Regions from separate parts of the Streptomyces sp. NPDC054770 genome, predicted to be linked through region 2. Evidence: riboswitches for the same ligand, from Rfam matches in the RefSeq annotation. Region 2 holds a riboswitch; the other holds the start of a gene.

Region 1 (7,382 bases), on a different contig from region 2:
GGTGGTCGCGATACTCACCCCCGGCAGCGAAACAGTCGCCTCCACGATCATGTGGCTGCTCCAGGTGCTCGCCGAACACCCGGAACACGCCGAGAAGGTGCGGGCCGAGGTCGAATCGGTGACGGGCGGTCAACCGGTTGGTTTTGAGCACGTTCGCCGGCTCACGCACACCAACAATGTCGTCGTCGAGGCGATGCGTTTGCGGCCCGCCGTATGGATATTGACGCGCCGCGCCAAGGCCGACACCGAGCTCGGCGGCTATCGCATTCCGGCCGGGGCCGACATCGTCTACAGCCCCTACGCGGTCCAGCGCGACCCGCACTCGTACGCCGGGCACCTCGACTTCGACCCGGACCGGTGGCTGCCGGAGCGGGCGGGGGACGTGCCCAAGTACGCCATGAGCCCCTTCAGCGTCGGCAACCGCAAGTGCCCCAGCGACCACTTCTCCATGACCCAGCTCAGCCTGATCACCGCGGCCCTGTGCGCCAAGTACCGCTTCGAACAGGTCGCCGGGTCGAACGACACCACCCGGGTGGGCATCACCCTGCGCCCGCACCGGCTGCTGCTCGCACCCGTGCCCTGGTGACCCGCCGACCGGCGGGTCACGTCTGATACCGGCGCGCGCTCAGGCGGCCTCAGGGCCCCGGAACGCGCGCCGGTAGGCGTTCGGCGTCGTACCCAGGGACCTCACGAACTGGTGCCGCAGCGCGGCCGCCGTCCCGAAGCCGGTCCGGCCCGCGATGGCGTCCATCGTCTCGTCCGTCCCCTCCAGCAACTCCTGCGCCAGCAACACCCGTTGCCGCAGGATCCAGCGGTACGGCGTGGTGCCGGTCTCCTGCTGGAAGCGGCGGGCGAAGGTGCGCGGGGCCATCAGGGCGCGGGCGGCCAGCTGCTCGACGGTGACCTCCTCGTCGAGGTGCTCCGTCATCCAGGCCAGCACCCCGCCGACCGTGTCGCAGGGGCCCTCCGGCAGCGGACGCTCGATGTACTGGGCCTGGCCGCCGTCCCGGTGCGGGGGCACCACCATCCGCCGGGCGATCTTCCCGGCGACCTCCGGCCCCTGCTCCTTGCGCACGATGTGCAGACAGGCGTCGATGCCGGCGGAGGTGCCCGCCGAGGTGATCACCGGGTCCTCGTCGATGTACAGCACGTCCGGCTCGACCCGGGTCCGCGGGAAACGGCGGGCCAGCAGGTCCGCGTGCCGCCAGTGCACGGCGCACCGGCGCCCGTCCAGCAGCCCGGCGGCGCCGAGCACGAAGACGCCGGAGCAGACGCTGAGCACCCTGGCCCCCCGGTCCACCGCCCGGCGAAGGGCGGCGAGCAACTCAGGGGGATAGTCCCGGGCGACGTTGGCGTCCGAGGCCGGCACCGCGATCAGATCCGCCTCCTCGAGCCGGTCGATGCCGTACGGCGTGGAGACGGTGAGGCCCGGCACATGGGTGCCGAGCGCCGGTCCCTCCGCCGAGACCACCGCGAAGTCGTACACCGGCAGCCCCTCGTCGGAGCGGTCGAGGCCGAAGACCTCGCAGACCACCCCGAGCTCGAAGGGATGCACACCGTCGAGAAGCACCGTGGCCACGTTCTTCAGCATGCTGCCAGTGTGCCTCTTCGCTGGCAGTAATTCGAGGGTGTGTGGCAGTGCTGCCACTCACGGTAAGGAGCATTCGGCGCGAGAGTGGTGTCCATGAACGGAAACCAGATCGAAGGTCTCATCGGAATGGTCCTGGTCCTCGGCATCCTGGTCCTCATGGCCCTCCCCTCCGTGCTCGGCATCCTGCGCGACCGGCGCATCGACCGGCAGATCAGGGAGGCGCGGCGGACCGAGGGGGCCGGCCACCGCCGGGAAACCCAGCACCGCGGAAGGTCCCTGACCGCCTAGCTTCCCCGGCACGACGACCACCTCGCGGACGGTGTCGGCCGGGGACGCACTCGACCTCAAGCAGCCGGCAGGCGGCTCAGAAGTCCTCGTCGAGGTCGACGGTGCCCTCCACCGCCACCTGGTACGCGGACGGACGGCGCTCGAAGAAGTTCGTCAGCTCCTGCACGCCCTGCAGCTCCATGAAGGAGAACGGGTTCTCCGAGCCGTACACCGGGGCGAAGCCCAGGCGGCCGAGCCGCTGGTCGGCGACGCACTCCAGGTACTGGCGCATCGAGTCCGTGTTCATGCCCGGCAGACCGTCACCGCACAGGTCCCGGCCGAACTGCAGCTCCGCCTCGACGGCCTCCCGCAGCATGTCGGTGACCTGCTGCCGGAGTTCGTCGTCGAAGAGCTCCGGCTCCTCCTTGCGCACGGTGTCCACGACGTCGAACGCGAAGCTCATGTGCATCGTCTCGTCACGGAACACCCAGTTGGTGCCGGTGGCGAGACCGTGCAGCAGACCCCGGCTGCGGAACCAGTAGACGTACGCGAAGGCGCCGTAGAAGAACAGGCCCTCGATGCACGCGGCGAAGCAGATGAGGTTGAGCAGGAAGCGGCGGCGGTCGGCCTTGGACTCCAGGCGGTCCAGGTTGTCCACCGAGTCCATCCACTTGAAGCAGAACTCGGCCTTCTCGCGGATGGAGGGGATGTTCTCCACCGCGGCGAACGCGGCGGCGCGGTCCGCCGGGTCGGGGAGGTAGGTGTCCAGCAGGGTCAGGTAGAACTGGACGTGCACGGCCTCCTCGAAGAGCTGGCGCGACAAGTACAGGCGCGCCTCCGGGGAGTTGATGTGCTTGTACAGCGTCAGCACCAGGTTGTTCGCCACGATCGAGTCGCCCGTCGCGAAGAAGGCGACCAGCCGGCCGATCATGTGCTGCTCGGCGGGCGTGAGCTTCGCGAGGTCGGCCACGTCCGAGTGGAGGTCGACCTCCTCCACGGTCCAGGTGTTCTTGATGGCGTCCCGGTAGCGCTCGTAGAAGTCCGGGTAGCGCATCGGGCGCAGGGTCAGTTCGAAGCCCGGGTCGAGAAGGTTCTTGTTGTCGCTGGTCATTACTGGCAGGCCTCGCAGGACTCGGGGTTCTCAAGGGAGCAGGCGACGGCCTCGGGGTCCGGGGCGGCCTGCACGGGGACAGCGGCCTGTGCGGCGCGGGCGATCCGGGTCGCCGGGCGCGAGCGCAGGTAGTACGTCGTCTTCAGCCCGGACTTCCAGGCGTACGCGTACATCGAGGAGAGCTTGCCGATGGTCGGCGTCTCCAGGAACAGGTTCAGGGACTGGGCCTGGTCCAGGTACGGGGTGCGGGCGGCGGCCATGTCGATCAGGCCGCGCTGCGGGATCTCCCACGCCGTGCGGTAGAGCCGCCGTACGTCCTCCGGGATCCACGCGAAGTCCTGCACCGAGCCGCTCGCGTCGCGCAGCGCCTCGCGGGTGCGGGCGTCCCAGACGCCGAGGTCCTTGAGGTCCTGCACCAGGTAGGAGTTGACCTGGAGGAACTCGCCGGACAGCGTCTCGCGCTTGAAGAGGTTCGAGACCTGCGGCTCGATGCACTCGTAGACACCGGCGATGGACGCGATGGTGGCGGTGGGCGCGATCGCGAGGAGGAGGCTGTTGCGCAGACCGGTCGTCGCGATCCGCGCGCGCAGCGCCGCCCAGCGCTCCGGCCAGGTGAACTCGACGCCGTAGTGGTCGGGGTGCAGCACGCCCTGCGCGGTGCGGGTCTTCTCCCAGGCCGGCAGCGGGCCGCTGCGCTCGGCGAGGTCGGCGGAGGCCTCGTAGGCGACGAGCATGATCCGCTCGGCGATCCGGGTGGAGAGGGCCCTGGCCTCGGGGGAGTCGAAGGGCAGCCGCAGCTTGAAGAAGACGTCCTGGAGGCCCATGGCGCCCAGGCCGACGGGCCGCCACCTGGCGTTCGACCGGCCCGCCTGCTCGGTCGGGTAGAAGTTGATGTCCACGACCCGGTCGAGGAAGGTGACGGCGGTGCGGACGGTCTCGTCCAGCCGCTCCCAGTCGATGTCACCTGCCGCCTTGTCGACGAACGCGCCGAGGTTGACCGAACCGAGGTTGCAGACCGCCGTCTCGCCGTCGTCCGTGACCTCCAGGATCTCCGTGCAGAGGTTGGAGGAGTGGACGACATGGCCGGGGGTGGCCGTCTGGTTCGCGGTGCGGTTGGCCGCGTCCTTGAAGGTCATCCAGCCGTTGCCGGTCTGCGCGAGGGTGCGCATCATCCGGCCGTACAGGTCACGGGCCGGAATGGTCCTGAGCGCGAGGCCGGCCGCCTCGGCCCTGCGGTAGGCGGCGTCGAACTCCTCGCCCCACAGGTCGACCAGTTCGGGCACGTCGGCCGGGGAGAACAGCGACCACTGCGCGTCCGCGTTCACCCGGCGCATGAACTCGTCCGGGATCCAGTGCGCGAGGTTGAGGTTGTGGGTACGGCGGGCGTCCTCGCCGGTGTTGTCGCGCAGCTCCAGGAACTCCTCGATGTCGGAGTGCCAGGTCTCCAGGTAGACCGCGGCCGCGCCCTTGCGCCGGCCGCCCTGGTTCACGGCGGCGACCGAGGCGTCGAGGGTCTTCAGGAACGGCACGATGCCGTTGGAGTGGCCGTTGGTGCCGCGGATCAGCGAACCCCGGCTGCGGATCCGGGAGTACGACAGGCCGATGCCGCCGGCGTGCTTCGAGAGGCGGGCGACCTGGTGGTAGCGGTCGTAGATCGAGTCCAGCTCGTCCTTCGGCGAGTCCAGAAGGTAGCAGGACGACATCTGGGGGTGCCGGGTGCCGGAGTTGAAGAGGGTGGGGGAGGACGGGAGGTAGTCGAGGCGGCTCATCAGGCCGTAGAGCGCGGCGACTTCGTCCACCGACCTCGCGCCCGTCTTCGAATTGAACGCAGTGTCCTCGGCGAGGCCGGCGGCGACCCGGAGCATGAAGTGCTGGGGGGTCTCGATGACCTTGCGGGTGATCGGGTGCCGGAGCAGGTAGCGGCTGTGCAGCGTGCGCAGGCCGAAGTAGCCGAAGCGGTCGTCGGCGGCCGGGTCGACGAGGGTGTCGAGGCGGCGGGCGTGCAGCCGTACGAACTCGGCGGTCCGGTCGGCGATCAGCCCCTCCCGGTGCCCCACGGCGACGGACTCGGTGAAGGAGGTCACGCCCTGCGAGGCGGCCTCGGCACGGACGGAGACCGTCAGCAGCCGGGCGGCGAGCCTGGAGTAGGCGGGGTCCTCGGAGATGAGGCCGGCGGCGGCCTCGGTGGCCAGCTCGCGCAACTCCGCCTCGTCGGCCCGCGCGGACCGGCCGCGCAACGCGGCGGCGGCGACCCGGCCGGGGTCGGCGTCGGGGAGGTCGGCGGTCAGCTCGGTCAGGGTCCGCAGCAGCGCGGTACCGGGACCGTCCTCTTCGGCAGAGATGACCGCTGAAGCCGGGTCGGCTGGCGCGATGGTCACGTGGGACTCTCCCTCGCTGGGCTCGGGGCCTGGCGGAGGGCAGCGGGCAGCACGAGCGCGCGTGGGCACACGTCGAGACCCTGGCCCACTCCGCGAGGCCCGGACGTCAGAACGCCCGCGCCGGGTGGCTGGGCGTGCTGTCGGCAGGTCCTCGGACTGATTCCTGTGCACGAACATGCACAAGTACACCGTTGCGGGACAGTTCCGGATTCGCACCGGATTCCCCTGCGGCGACAGCGAGCATGAGCATACATCTAGTGCCGGGTTGTCGTGTCACCCCCAGATGTTGTGTCGTGGCGGTGTCGGAGCGTCAACTCATAGGTGAGGAGAGTGATGTCGTCCAGGTGCGGTACGGGATTCCAGTCCCGGTCGGGTGTGCGGACGAAACCCAGACGTTCGTAGAGACGGTGGGCGGTGTGCATGCCTCGCTGGCTCGACAGGACGACGGCCGTGCAGCCCCGGGTGGCCCGTGCGCGGTCGATGCAGGCCCGTACGAGGGCCTCGCCGGCGCCTTTGCCGCGGGCCTCGTGTGCGACCGCGAGCGCCCTGATCTCCGCCTCGCCGGGGCGGGCGATGTCGGCGACCGGGCCGGGGCCGGCGACGAAGGTGACGCCGCCGAGGAGCTTTTCGCCGGACACGGCCACGAGCACGTCGGCGGCGGCCGCCCGGCTCGCCACGTCCTTCAGCACGGGCAGGTACTCGTCGCCCTCGCCGTAGTCGAGGAGGCCGTCCAGAAGGTAGGCCTGGGCGGTCATCTCGCCGAGGGGCTCGTACTCACCGGGTTCCGCCCGCCGTATCACGATGTCCATGGCCCGAGTCTGCCGGACTCCCGCCTGCGGAAACCTCTCGATTTCCCCGGTGGGGCGCCCGGGTTGGGGGCTGTGCCGGGAGTGATTCCATGGAAGGAGGTGCCGGTGCCCGCGGGTCCGCCGTTCCGAGAACACTCCGGGAACGCGTAAGGAGAAGGCACCATGACGAGGGTCGTCCGGCACCCGCCCGGCAAGGAGCTTCCGCGCGACGCGCCGATGGCGACACTGGACCTGCGACGCGCGGGCAACCGGGTCGGATCCGGTCTCATGGGCCGCTGGCACGCCCTGACGATCCGTCTGGAGGCCCGTCACGGCGCCACCCGCCCCAGGAAGTGGCACCGTTGGGTCTCCTACGCCAACGTCACGAGGGCGGTCTGGCTGGTCGCCGCGCTGGCCATGCTCGCCTGGACCGGTGAGGGGCTGTACATCCTCGCCACGGGCGAGACGACCGGATTCGAGTCATGGCGGAAGCGCAACAGCGTGGGGTTCGACACCGTCAGCAGGTTCGTCGGCCCGATCCTCGCCGCCTCCGTCGCCGCCGCACTGTTCCTGTTCTGGTGGTACCGGTGGACCAAACGGCGCTACCTCGCCAAGGCGCTGCGGGATCCCCGCGGGCTGGTGCCCACCGCGGGTCCCGACACGGCCGAGATCGTGGGCCGGGACGAGGTCGCACAGGTCATCGCCGAACGGCTGCGGGAGCGCGACACGCGCCGGCCCTATCTGCTGGTCGGCGGCGTCGGCGCCGGCAAGACCGCGGTCCTCGTACGGCTCACCGAACTCCTGGCCCGGCAGAACGCCGTACCGGTGCCGATCCGGCTCAGGGACGCGGTGGACGGAGGCGACCTCAACTTCGAGCGTCTGGCCAGGCGGCGCTTCGCCGAGGAGGCGCCCAAGGGCATCCTGGCGCGCACCAAGACCGACCGGGTCTGGCAGCAACTCCTCGCCGACGACAAGCCGGTCGTCCTCGCCGACGGCCTGGAGGAGGCCCTCCTCGACGACGGCCATCAGCAGAACCGGGACAACGTCATCCGCCAGGCCATCGAACGCGCCCACGAGGAGAAGCTGCCCCTGGTCATCGCCTCCCGGCCGCACAGCCCACTGGAGAACACCTCGGCCGCGATCGTCGAACTGGAACCGCTCGGTGAGGACGCGGCAGTTCGCTTCGTCGAGGCGGGCGTACGGGAGAGCGACGAGCGCCGGGTGGACTGGATCGTGGAGACGGCGGA
Region 2 (7,382 bases):
TCCGGCGGTGGTGAGCCGGAACGCCTCGGTCGCCCAGGCCAGGTAGCCGGCCCGGTCGGCGGCCCGCAGCGGGAGGGTCTCGCGTAGTGCGGGTTCGTCGACCTGGATGACCGAAGTGCCTTCCGCCTCCAGGTCGTTCACCTCGTCGCGCAGGGCGAGGGCGACCTGGCGGGCGGTGTCGCCGAGCGGCTGGTCGTCACGGACGAACGACCAGGCCAGCATGGTCACCGGCCCGGTGAGCATGCCCTTGACCGGGCGGTCGGTGAGGGACTGGGCGTACGACGTCCAGCGGACCGTCATCGGCTCGGGACGGGAGACGTCACCGGCCAGGACCGGCGGGCGCACGTACCGGGTGCCGTACGACTGGACCCAGCCGTGCCGGGTGGCCAGGTATCCCGTCAGCTGTTCGGCGAAGTACTGGACCATGTCGTTGCGTTCGGGTTCGCCGTGCACCAGGACGTCCAGGCCGGTCTTCTCCTGGAAGGCGACCACCTCCTGGATCTCGGCCCGCACCCGCTCCTCGTAACCGGCCGTGTCGATCCGGCCCGCCCGCAGGTCCGCCCGCGCGGTGCGCAGTTCGTCGGTCTGCGGGAACGAGCCGATGGTCGTCGTCGGCAGCAACGGCAACCGGAGATGGGCGCGTTGGGCGGCGGCACGCTGCCGGTACGGAGAGGAGCGGCGGGCGTCGAAAGCGGTCACGGCGGCCGCACGGGCCCGGACGCCGGGGGCGTGGGTGATCGGTGAAGCCGCCCGGGAGGCCAGGTCGGCGCGGTTGGCGGCGAGTTCGGCGGCGATGGTGTGGGGGCCCTGGGCGAGGCCCTTGGCGAGGGTGACGATCTCGGCCGTCTTCTGCCTGGCGAAGGCCAGCCAGCGCAGGATCTGCGGTTCGATGTCCCGCTCGGCCGCCGTGTCCAGCGGCACGTGCAGGAGGGAGCAGGAGGCGGCCACGTCGACCCGGTCGGCGAGGCCGAGCAGGGTGCCGAGGGTGCTGAGGGATGCCGACAGGTCGTTGACCCAGATGTTGCGGCCGTCGACGACACCGGCGACCAGCCGCTTGCCGGGCAGCCCGCCGACGGCGGCCAGGGCGTCCAGGTTGGCGGCCGCCGCCCCGGTGAAGTCCAGGGCGAGCCCCTCGACCGGGGCCTTGGCCAGCACGGGCAGGGCCTCGCCGAGCCGGTCGAAGTAGGAGGCGACGAGCAGCTTCGGCCGGTCGGGCCGGGCACCCGGATCCCGATAGGCACGGGCGACGGCGTTCAGCTCGGCCGGGGTGCGGTCCTGGACCAGGGCGGGTTCGTCGAGCTGCACCCACTCGGCGCCGGCCGCCCGCAGGTCGGCGAGCACCTCGGCGTAGACCGGGAGCAGCCGGTCGAGGAGGGTGAGCGGGTCGAAGCCGGCGGGCACCCCGGGCGCCGGCTTGGCGAGCAGCAGGTAGGAGACCGGGCCGACCAGCACCGGCCGGGAGGCGAGCCCGAGGGCCAGCGCCTCCCGCAACTCGCCCACCTGCTTGGCGGAGTTCGCGGCGAAGACGGTGTCCGGGCCCAACTCCGGCACCAGGTAGTGGTAGTTGGTGTCGAACCACTTCGTCATCTCCAGCGGCGCGCTGTCCTGGGTGCCGCGGGCCATGGCGAAGTAGCCGTCCAGGGCGTCGGCGTCGACGGCGGCGCGGTGCCGCGCGGGGACGGCGCCGACCATCACGGTGGTGTCGAGGACATGGTCGTAGTACGAGAAGTCGCCGGTCGGCACCTCGTGGACGCCGGCCCCGGCGAGCTGCCGCCAGGTGGACCGGCGCAGTTCGGCGGCGGTGGCCCGCAGGGCGTCGGCGGTGGACCGGCCCTTCCAGTAGCTCTCGATCGCCTTCTTCAGTTCCCGGGCCGGCCCCTGGCGGGGGTAGCCGTACACGGTGGCCCGGGCTGCCGCGGCTGCGGACTTGGCTGTCACGGAGATCTCCTTCGCGAGACGATTCCCTGAGATCCCGGTGACGGGACGAGAGCGCGAAGGGATGACGGACCGGACGGCGACGGTCGTACCCGACCGCTCCTCCGATGTGCACGCCGACCCGCCCACGAGGTCACCGGGATGTCCGCGCACGAGTGGTTCGCACACGGGCAGTTGGCAGGTCTTCGGACTCGCGGGCACGTCCCGTCGTACAAAGCCGACGAGACTCCTACTGGCCGTCGCTTCCCGGATCCGGTGGACCCAGTGCGTATGACGGCGGTCGTTCCCACTCACCGCTGCGGGGCAGTCCCGGATTCCCACCGGGTTCCCTCTTACGACATCCCATCTGGCGAACAGGACGAACCAGCTGCGGGGTCCACCTTACGACCCACGTGAGGGAAGCGCCCCGAAAGGGGCGCGGGGCGTTGTCGATATGCGGCTCCGCCGCGTGGGCGCGATCAACCACAGACAACCCGCACCCGCCGTCCTCAGAGCCCCCCGTCCCCGTAGGCGAACGTCCACGTCCCCCAACAGGTCACCGACCCGAGCGCAACGCCCGCGACAACCCCAACGCAGCGGTCCGCACCGCAGGCGCCAGCTGAGCCGGCCGAAACCGCCCGCACGGCACGGCCACCGACAGCGCCGCCACCGCCGTCGGCCCGTCGAAAACCGGCGCCGCGATACAGCTGACCCCCTCCGCGGCCTCTTCCTCCTCGTACGCCAGCCCCGCCACCTGCGCCTGCTCCACGGCCGTACGCAGCCGCGCAGGCTCCGTCACCGAACGGGCCGTCAGCCGCGGCAGCGGCCCCGCCAGCACCTCCTCGACCAGCTCGGCGCCCGAGAACGCCAGCAGGGCCTTGCCCACCCCGGTGCAGGTCAGCGGGAGCCGGCCGCCGATCCGGGACGGCAGCCGCAGCGCGTCGTGGCCGTGGATGCGCTCGACGTAGACCACCTCGTGGCCCTCCCGCACCCCGAGGTGCACGGTCTCGTGGGTGGCCTCGAAGAGGTCCTGGAGGAACGGCAGCGCGGCCTCCCGCAGATCGTGCCGGCGCGGCACCAGCGACCCCAGCTCGAAGAGCGCCCCGCCGAGCCGGTAGGTCTCCGCGTCCCGTTCCAGCAGGCCGAGCCGGACCAGCTCGGCGCAGAGCCGGAACACGGTGGTCTTGGGCAGCTTCGACCGCTCGGCCAGTTCCGTGAGGCGGAACGCGCCGCCGTCCGGGCGGAAGCAGTCCAGGACCGCGACCGCCTTGTCGAGCATGTTTCCCTGAGTGCTGTTCCGTGTCACGGAACATATTTTGCCTCGTCTCCCGGCGTCCGCCTATACCTGTCGGCATGAGCTCTGACCTCGTCACCAAGGTGGCCGACGTCCTCGACGAAGCCACCCGCACCGGCACCCCCTGCGCCCCCGTCCGTGCCCTTCTCCCCGAGGGCGACATCGAGACCGCGTACGCCGTGCAGCGGCTGCACGTGGAGCGGGGCGTGGCCGCCGGCCGCCGGCTGGTGGGCCGCAAGATCGGGCTGACCTCGCCCGCCGTGCAGCGGCAGCTCGGGGTCGGACAGCCCGACTTCGGGGCCCTCTTCGCGGACATGGCGGTGAGCGAGGGCGAGCCGGTCGCGGCCGGCCGGCTGCTCCAGCCCAAGGTCGAGGCCGAGGTCGCCCTGGTCCTGGGCGCCGACCTGCCGCACCGCGACCCGACCGTCGCCGACCTGCTGCGGGCCACCGCCTTCGCGCTGCCCGCGCTGGAGATCGTGGACAGCCGGATCGCGGGCTGGGACATCACGATCGTCGACACCGTCGCCGACAACGCCTCCAGCGGCCTGTTCGTCCTCGGCGGCACCCCGGTCCCGCTGGACCGGGTCGACCTGCGGGGCGTCCGGATGACCCTGGGCAAGAACGGCGAGACCGTCTCGCAGGGCACCGGCGCCGACTGCCTGGGCAGCCCGCTCACCGCCGCCCGCTGGCTCGCCGCCACCCTCGCCGGGCTCGGCGACCCGCTGCGGGCCGGCGACATCGTGCTCACCGGCGCGCTCGGCCCGATGGCGGTAGCCGCCGAGGGCGACGAGTTCACCGCACGCATCGAAGGCCTCGGCACGGTCGGGGTCGCCTTCGCCACCGAGGGAACCGAGGGAGCAGCATGACCACGAAGGTCGCCGTCATCGGGTCCGGGAACATCGGCACCGATCTGATGATCAAGATCCTGCGGCTCTCCGAGTCGCTGGAGATCGCCGCCATGGCCGGTATCGACCCGGAGTCGGACGGCCTGGCCCGCGCCCGGCGCCTGAAGGTGGCCACCACCCACGAGGGCGTCGACGGCCTGGTCGGCCTGGACGAGTTCGAGGACGTCTCGCTCGTCTTCGACGCCACCTCCGCGGGCGCCCACCGCCGGCACGACGAGGTGCTGCGCGCCCTCGGCCGTACGGTCGTCGACCTCACCCCGGCCGCGCTCGGTCCGTACGTCGTCCCGCCCGTCAACGGCGACGCCCACCTGGACGCCCCGAACGTCAACATGGTCACCTGCGGCGGCCAGGCCACCATCCCGGTCGTCGCCGCGGTCAACGCCGTGACACCCGTCCACTACGGCGAGATCGTCGCCTCGATCTCCTCCCGCTCGGCCGGTCCCGGCACCCGCGCCAACATCGACGAGTTCACCGAGACCACCTCCGCCGCCATCGCGAAGGTCGGCGGCGCGGCCCGCGGCAAGGCGATCATCGTGCTCAACCCGGCCGAACCGCCCCTGATCATGCGGGACACCGTGCACTGCCTGGTCGGCGAGTGCGACGACGCGGCGGTGACGGCGTCGGTCGAGGAGATGGTCGCCCGGGTCCAGACGTACGTCCCCGGCTACCGGCTCAAGCAGAAGGTGCAGTTCGAGCGGGTGGCCGCCGACGACCCGCTGCGCACCCTCGCCCCCGGCGACGCGGTGAAGGTGTCCGTCTTCCTGGAGGTGGAGGGCGCGGCCCACTACCTGCCCGCCTACGCAGGCAACCTCGACATCATGACCTCGGCCGCGCTGCGCACCGCGGAGCGCATGGCCGCATACCGAGCCCCGGAGGTGGCGTCCCGATGACCGGTACCCGTCTGTACGTCCAGGACGTCACCCTGCGGGACGGCATGCACGCCGTCCGCCACCGCTACACCGTCGACCAGGCCCGCACCATCGCCGCCGCCCTCGACACCGCCGGAGTCCGTGCCATCGAGGTCGCCCACGGCGACGGCCTCTCCGGCTCCAGCATCACCTACGGCATCGGCGCGCACACCGACTGGGAGTGGATCGAGGCGGTCGTGGGCGCCGTGCACCAATCCATCCCCACCACCCTCCTCCTCCCCGGCATCGGCACGCTCCACGACCTCAAGCAGGCCCACTCCCTGGGCATCCGCTCGGTCCGCGTCGCCACCCACTGCACCGAGGCCGACATCTCCGCCCAGCACATCGCCGCCGCCCGCGAACTGGGCATGGACGTGGCCGGGTTCCTGATGATGTCCCACCTCGCCGAACCCGCCGAACTGGCCCGCCAGGCCAAGCTGATGGAGTCCTACGGCGCGCACTGCGTGTACGTCACCGACTCCGGCGGCCGCCTGACCATGGACGGCGTCCGCGACCGCTTCCGCGCCTACCGGGACGTCCTCGACCCGGCCACCGAACTCGGCATCCACGCCCACCACAACCTCGGCCTGGGCGTGGCCAACTCGGTCGTCGCCGTCGAGAACGGCGTCACCCGCGTCGACGCCTCCCTCGCCGGACAGGGCGCCGGGGCCGGGAACTGCCCCCTGGAGGCGTTCATCGCGGTCGCCGACCTGATGGGCTGGGAGCACGGCTGCGAGCTGTTCCCGCTGATGGACGCGGCCGACGACGTGGTACGACCGATGCAGGACCGCGAAGTCCGGGTGGACCGCGAGACGCTCACCCTCGGCTACGCCGGCGTCTACTCCAGCTTCCTGCGGCACGCCGAGGCCGCCGCCCGCCGGCACGGCCTCGACACCCGCGCGATCCTGGTCGAGGTCGGCCGCCGCAAGCTGGTCGGCGGCCAGGAGGACATGATCACCGACATCGCCCTGGACCTCGCCGGGAGCCGCTGACGCCCGATTGTCAGTGGCGGCTGACAGACTCGGCGGCGTGGACACTCAACGCCGAGAACGGGCCGTACGTTTCGTCGAGTCGCACCGGGAAGGCTGCTTCCTGCTCCCCAACGCGTGGGACGCGGGAAGCGCCCGCGTCCTGGAGTCGGCCGGCTTCCCGGCCGTGGCCACCACCAGCGCGGGCATCGCCTTCTCCCTGGGCCGCGCGGACCACGACTACGGCGGCGGCCGGGTCGACCGCGCCACGATGCTGGACCGGATCCGGGAGATCGCCGCCGAGGTACGGATCCCGGTGAGCGCGGACCTGGAGGACGGGTTCGGGGAGTCCCCCGAGACCGTGGCCGAGACGATCACGATGACGCTCGGCGCCGGAGCCGCGGGCGGCAACATCGAGGACTTCACGGGCGACCGCGCCCGGCCGCTGTACGACCCGGAGCTCGCGGTCGACCGGATCCGCGCCGCGCGCGAGACGATCGACGCGGCCGGCGAGCCGTTCGTCCTGGTCGGCCGGACCGACGTGCTGCTGACCGGCGGCCCGCTCGACGAGGCGGTCCGGCGGGCCAACGCGTATCTGGCGGCGGGCGCCGACTGCGCGTTCGTGCCCGGCGCGGCGGACGCGGCCACGATCGGCACGCTGGTGCGCGAGCTGGACGGCCCGCTGAACGTGGTGATGGGCCTGACCGGCGGCGCCCTGTCCCTGGCCGACCTCCGCGAACTCGGCGTGCGCCGGGTCACGGTGGGCGGCAGCATCGCACGGGCGATGTACGCACAGCTGCTGGGTGCGGCGAAGGAGCTGGCGGAGCGCGGGACCTTCTCGTACGCCGAGAACCAGATCTCGCACACGGACCTGAACGAGCTCTTCCGCAGATGACGGGAAGGGCGGGCCGGATCGCTCCGGCCCGCCCCGCAGTGCTGCCGTTACGACAGCTTGATCAGCGAGTAGTCGTCGCAGTAACCGGCCGCCGAACCGGAGTTCTTGTAGCAGTAGACACCGGCGGAGGTGGTGGAGACGCCCGTGGTGAAGAAGACGGGCTGCTGGGCGTAGGACGTGGTCGAGCTCCGCAGATACGTCTCCGTACCGCCGAAGCTCTTCACGCCGACCGCGACCTCCTCACCGGCGGTGGCCACCTTGGCCCAGCCCACCAGCAGATAGGTGCCGCCGGCGGCGAGGCCGCTCACCGTCTGGATGGCACCGCTGGCACTGACCCCGGTCTGGAGCGCGTAGCTGCCGGAGCGGGCGTTGGAGGCGACCACGCCGGACGCCGTACCGGTCGACTGGGCCCAGGGGGTCAGGGCACCGGTCTCGTAGCCGGGGTTGGTGACGGCGTTGGCGGCGGAGGACAGGGGCTCCACCGCGAGGTCGTCGCAG

The links. A riboswitch is a leader RNA that binds a small molecule or an ion and turns the genes downstream of it on or off. The one in region 2 is predicted to bind cobalamin.
Region 1: it holds a riboswitch for cobalamin, as region 2 does, so the genes downstream of both, ACWGKQ_RS34280 (ribonucleoside-diphosphate reductase subunit alpha) here and metE (5-methyltetrahydropteroyltriglutamate--homocysteine S-methyltransferase) in region 2, are expected to answer to the same signal.

Annotation. Positions count from the first base shown of each region.
Region 1 is NZ_JBSHBL010000050.1:18,857-26,238, forward strand. Features, by position in the region: gene ACWGKQ_RS34260 (bifunctional albaflavenone monooxygenase/terpene synthase) at 1-586, shown strand, start outside; gene ACWGKQ_RS34265 (helix-turn-helix domain-containing protein) at 626-1,591, opposite strand; gene ACWGKQ_RS34270 (hypothetical protein) at 1,685-1,879, shown strand; gene ACWGKQ_RS34275 (ribonucleotide-diphosphate reductase subunit beta) at 1,956-2,969, opposite strand; gene ACWGKQ_RS34280 (ribonucleoside-diphosphate reductase subunit alpha) at 2,969-5,347, opposite strand; cobalamin riboswitch at 5,473-5,597, opposite strand; gene ACWGKQ_RS34285 (GNAT family N-acetyltransferase) at 5,602-6,156, opposite strand; gene ACWGKQ_RS34290 (ATP-binding protein) at 6,319-7,382, shown strand, end outside.
Region 2 is NZ_JBSHBL010000027.1:63,243-70,624, reverse strand. Features, by position in the region: gene metE (5-methyltetrahydropteroyltriglutamate--homocysteine S-methyltransferase) at 1-1,938, opposite strand, end outside; cobalamin riboswitch at 2,095-2,318, opposite strand; gene ACWGKQ_RS23595 (IclR family transcriptional regulator) at 2,471-3,193, opposite strand; gene ACWGKQ_RS23590 (2-keto-4-pentenoate hydratase) at 3,268-4,074, shown strand; gene ACWGKQ_RS23585 (acetaldehyde dehydrogenase (acetylating)) at 4,071-5,003, shown strand; gene dmpG (4-hydroxy-2-oxovalerate aldolase) at 5,000-6,013, shown strand; gene ACWGKQ_RS23575 (isocitrate lyase/PEP mutase family protein) at 6,051-6,884, shown strand; gene ACWGKQ_RS23570 (carbohydrate binding domain-containing protein) at 6,932-7,382, opposite strand, start outside.